One region of the Saccharospirillum sp. genome, then DNA from elsewhere that is predicted to be linked to it. Evidence: riboswitches for the same ligand, from Rfam matches in the RefSeq annotation. Region 1 holds a riboswitch; the other holds the start of a gene.

Region 1 (2,395 bases):
AGGACCTTTCTATGACCACCGAGACCCTGCCTGCACCGCCCAAACGCCGTATTATCTGGACTGTTCTAGTGTTGTTTGGCCTGGTCGCTGTGGTGTTTGCCGGTTCGATCTACCGCACGCTGAACGCATCGCCCGACTTGCAGGCAGAGCTGGAACAGCGCGATACCCTGTATTTTGACACCGTGCGTGACGTTCCGGTCGTTGAGCTGGTCTCACACCAGGGTGAGACGTTCTCAACCAGTGGTTTTGATGACCAGTGGCATGTGATCAATTTCGGCTATACCTTCTGCCCCGATATCTGCCCGACCAACATGACCGATATGGCCCAGGCCTACCGGACACTGACCGAGCAAGGTCTTGCTGACCAGGTACGGATGTGGATGGTGACCGTCGATCCCGCCCGCGATACACCGGAAGTACTGGCCGACTATGTACCCTTCTTCCACCCCGAGTTCACTGGCCTGACCGGCGACGTCGCCGACTTGCAAACTCTGGCGCAACAACTGAATACCTTGTTTTACCCCGAGGGTGAAGGCGAGGTCTATACCGTTGCCCACAGCGACAACATTGCCATCATTAACCCGCAAGGTGAGTACCGGGCGTTGCTGCGACCACCGCACAGCCCCCGCCAGATAGCGGAAGTCATGGCGTTGCTGGTCGAATACGACTAATTCAAGCGCTCCCGCACCTGATCCATTGCTTCACACAAAGCCGTTGCCCCTTTAATCAGACCGGGTACCGGCCGGTGCAAAGTGTCCGGGTCCGTTGCTATCAGGGCATCATTGACGACGGCCTGTAATTGCGGCCACTGGTGCCAGCGCGAGGCTTCGCCCGCATCCGACGGGCCGGTGACGATGACCTCCGGGTTCTTGCCGATCACCGCCTCCAGGCTAACCTGGGGTGATGGAGCCAGCAGATCTGCAAACACATTGACCCCACCGCAGACTTCGATGACCTTGCTGATGAATGTCTCTCCATTCAGGGTAATCAGCGGGTCGTGCCACACCTGGTAGAACACCTGTAACGGACGCTTGCCGCCAAAACGTTCCACTAATCGCGCTATATCGGCGGTAAAGGCATCCGCGACTCGGTTAGCTGAATGCTGGCGGCCGGTGAGCTCTCCAAACTGGCGCAGGGTGCGGTCTATATCGGCAAATGTCTGCGGATCGGAGGTGAACACCGGGTAGCCCAGTGCCTGCAGCCGGTTTATCTGTGCCAGGTTGGCACCACTGGTAAAGGCGATCAGCAGGTCGGGTTCCAGCGCCAGAATGGCCTCGGTATTGAGAGCGTTGTAATCGCCCACCCGGGGGAGAGCCTGGGCCGCTTCCGGGTAATCAGCAAAGGTGACGGTGGCCAGTATCAGGTCGCCAGCCCCTATCTCGAATAATAATTCGGTGGCGTGGGGTACCAGACTGACGATGCGCTGAGCTGGCCGGTCCAGTACCAGTAACTCACCGGCGTCGTCGATGACACGGATATCGGCCCAGAGCCAGGGCACACACAGCAGAGTAATAAGGCCGGTTGTTATCGGTTTTATGTAAGACAGTGGTTTCATTAAAGGCAGGTCTCCCTAACGCGAGGATGATGGGCATGCCGGCCTGACATCACCGGAACGTCCTGTCCTGGACGGGCATTCGGGCTTTGGCGACACCACTCACTTGCTATCGAAGCGGGTGCTTGGTTCGCCTTACCGTTGCGCGACAGCTCCGGATTTTCACCGGATTCCCCCGTAGTACACGTCGTAGAAACTGAACCGCCCGGTTTGGGGCAGGCTCAGCGACGTCCAGGTGCAGCGATAGTAGGGGATGACGCTGCGCTTCACAATAACGGGAAGCCGGGTACTGTGCAGCCTGGTGCGGCTGTGTCATCATTAACTGTCCGTTTTTTAGCCACGATGCTGCTGATGGACCGACAAGTTCACATTGGCGTTGTCGGCGCAAACAATAATAAGCCCGTGAAGAGGATACTGAATGCTGCCGCTCTACCCTGAAATTCGCCCCTATAACGAGAGCTATCTGGCGGTAGGCGCTGGTCACCAACTCTACTTCGAAGAGTCTGGTACCGCCGAGGGTCTACCGGTTGTGGTGATTCACGGCGGTCCCGGAGCCGGGTGTTCCGATCAGATGCGGCGCTTTTTCGACCCCGAACATTATCGCATCATCCTCTACGATCAGCGCGGCGCCGGTCGTTCCGAACCTCATGCCGATACCGACCACAATACCTCGGCCGATCTGGTCGGGGACCTGGAGCAATTGCGCCAGCACCTGAAGGTTGATCGCTGGCTTTTGTTCGGCGGCAGTTGGGGCAGCACCCTGGCGTTACTCTATGCCGAAGCCCACCCACGGCGGGTGTCAGCGATGATTCTGCGCGGCATTTTCCTGGGCCGCCAGCAGGA
Region 2 (2,395 bases), on a different contig from region 1:
TAAAGGTCGTTGAAGGTCGGAGCCTTGAAGGCCGTGCCGTAGCTGATGATGGTTTCGATATCGCCGGTTACGAAGGTCGAGGCGGCCACATTGCCGGTCAGATTGGTGCCGTAGGCGCTGTTGTCGTCCACGCGCAGGCTGGTTTGCAGTTCATAATCGTTGTAGTTGAATCGGGCCTGGCCGAAGAGCGCCTGGTTGTGCCGTTCGGATTCGTCGTAATCGGTGGTCGAATCCACCTGGTCCCAGTAGCCGTCGGTTCCGAAAATGGTGCTGACCCGGCTGCCCCAGGGGCGCTGGGCCGAGAGGCTGTAGGTGAGCCGTTCGGTGTTGAATTCACCCGGAAAGGACGATTCGGTTGTCGACTCGTCCAGGTGCCGGCCCAGCTTGCCCTGTACCTGCCAGCTATCGTCGCCGTCGAATCTCAGCCCAACGCCGGAGTTCATAAGCACCGTGGTGGTGTGGGTGTTGGCCGCGCAATCACTGGTACAGCTGGCGTCATCAAAATCCGCCACGCCATGGGACTGGTTGTGGTTGACGTCCAGCGTTAGCGCTTCGGTCAGGCGGGACTCGACATTGAGGCTTCCGGACCATTCTTTGAAACCGTCCCTGTCTTCATTGCCGTTGCCGTCGAGCGTGGTGCTGTCGAAGCCGTCGGTGCTCAGGTAGCCGAACCGGCCGCTGGCCGTGGTGTCGCCGGCGGTGGCGCGGAAGCCGGCGCGATAGCTCTGAAAGTTGAAGCTGCCGTATTCGGCGGCAACGTGGACATCGCCCTCGGTTGCCTCGGGGTCGGCCGTAAAAATCTGGATGACCCCGCCAATGCCATCGGCGCCATAGAGGCTGGAGGCAGGGCCCCGTACCACTTCGATGCGCTCGATGTTCGACAAGGGTATGGCGTTCAGGGTGGCGCTGCCGGTGGTGGCGCTGCCGGCGCGTACGCCGTCGATCAGCACGATCATCTGACCGGTGCTGGCGCCGCGAATTTGCAAGCTGCTGGTTGAGCCAAGGCTGCCAGCTGGGGTCTGACTGATGCCGGCAACGCGGTTCAGCAGGCTGGCCAGGTCCTGATCACCGAAGCGTTTTATATCTTCTGCGGTCAGTACGGTCACCGCTGCCAGGGTATTGGTGACCGGCTGCTGGTAGCGACTGGCCGTGACGACGACATCCTCGGCCGCAGCCAGCAGTGGGAGCATCAGGCTGGCCGCCAGAATAGGTGTAGTTTTCATGGGTAGGTTCCTTTCGTCATTCAAATTGGATGAATAAACGAAGGGACAAGTCTAGCGGCTGACAAGCGGCAACAATCACCCGAAAAACGGATAACAATCCGATAAAACGGATTAACCGACTGACAGAAATCCACTTTGTTGCCCTCCGCAACAACAGGGTATTCAGTCAATGGCCGGTCTCCGGGCTTAAGGACGTGAAAGGATTCTAGTGAATTCGATCTGGCGTGGCGCCTTCCCGCTTACGCAGTGGCTGAGTGCCGTGCCCGTCCTGTTACCGTTGCGGGGGCAGCATCAGATTTTAACTGATTTCCCGTACACCAATAACTGTCTGTTTGAGGCCAGCATCATAGAGGGCTTTCTGAGAGGGAGCAAGCGACCCGTGGGTCGCTTGCCGTAATGGAAAGTTTTGCGTGAGTTTTTATTCACCCAAAAAAGACTGATACATCCACACATCTTTTTCCTGCTCGCGGATGTAGTCACTCATCAATGCGGCGGTGCCTTCATCGCTGGCTTCCTGTGCCAGAGACAGCAGGGCACGTTGTTTGCCAATCATCGCCTGATAGGATTCAAGGATATGGCCCACAGCAGCACGGCCATCGCGCACCCGGGTTTGTTCCTTGATGGTGGCGCTTTCCAGGTATTTGCTGTAGCTGTGAACCGGCTCGTGGCCCAGCGTCTGGATGCGTTCTGCTACTTCATCAATTTTGGTCAGCAGATTGGTGTACAGCTCTTCAAATTTAACGTGCAATTCGAAGAAATTTTCACCTTTAATGTTCCAGTGAAAGCCGCGGGCGTTCATGTAGAATACTTGGTAGTTTGCCAGTAATTCGTTCAGGCCAGATGACAATTTTTCAGCACTGGCCGTGTTCAATCCAATCGCATTGGTACTCATAAAGTACCTCCTTTCGTTAACAATGTTCAGTACAAGTGTCTGACATTATAGAGGTAAGGGCGAATGAAAGGAGTTAAACCCTTCGATAGCTTAATATCATGAATTGTTTGGGGTTGATTGTTTCAGGCTATTTAAAGCAAGGTTTCATCAATGGCAGACTCCTAGGCTCGGCCCTGGCCAGCGTGAGTGCGGGGTTCGTCGTAAATCAGTGCACTGCCAATGCGGTACTTGTCGTGGAGTTCGGTAATAGCCTCGTCGAGCAGCATTAGATATTTAAAGT

Evidence for each region. Region 1 has a riboswitch for cobalamin ahead of WEB54_RS01995 (cobalamin-binding protein). Riboswitches for the same ligand answer to the same signal wherever they lie in the genome.
Region 2: linked by a shared signal. The riboswitch ahead of WEB54_RS04190 (TonB-dependent receptor) and the one ahead of WEB54_RS01995 (cobalamin-binding protein) in region 1 are both predicted to bind cobalamin.

What each region holds. Positions count from the first base shown of each region.
Region 1 is NZ_JBBECH010000017.1:126,468-128,862, forward strand. Features, by position in the region: gene cyoE (heme o synthase) at 1-15, shown strand, start outside; gene WEB54_RS01990 (SCO family protein) at 12-671, shown strand; gene WEB54_RS01995 (cobalamin-binding protein) at 668-1,555, opposite strand; cobalamin riboswitch at 1,608-1,776, opposite strand; gene pip (prolyl aminopeptidase) at 1,971-2,395, shown strand, end outside.
Region 2 is NZ_JBBECH010000027.1:1,850-4,244, reverse strand. Features, by position in the region: gene WEB54_RS04190 (TonB-dependent receptor) at 1-1,223, opposite strand, end outside; cobalamin riboswitch at 1,377-1,581, opposite strand; gene WEB54_RS04185 (Dps family protein) at 1,642-2,115, opposite strand; gene WEB54_RS04180 (hypothetical protein) at 2,277-2,395, opposite strand, start outside.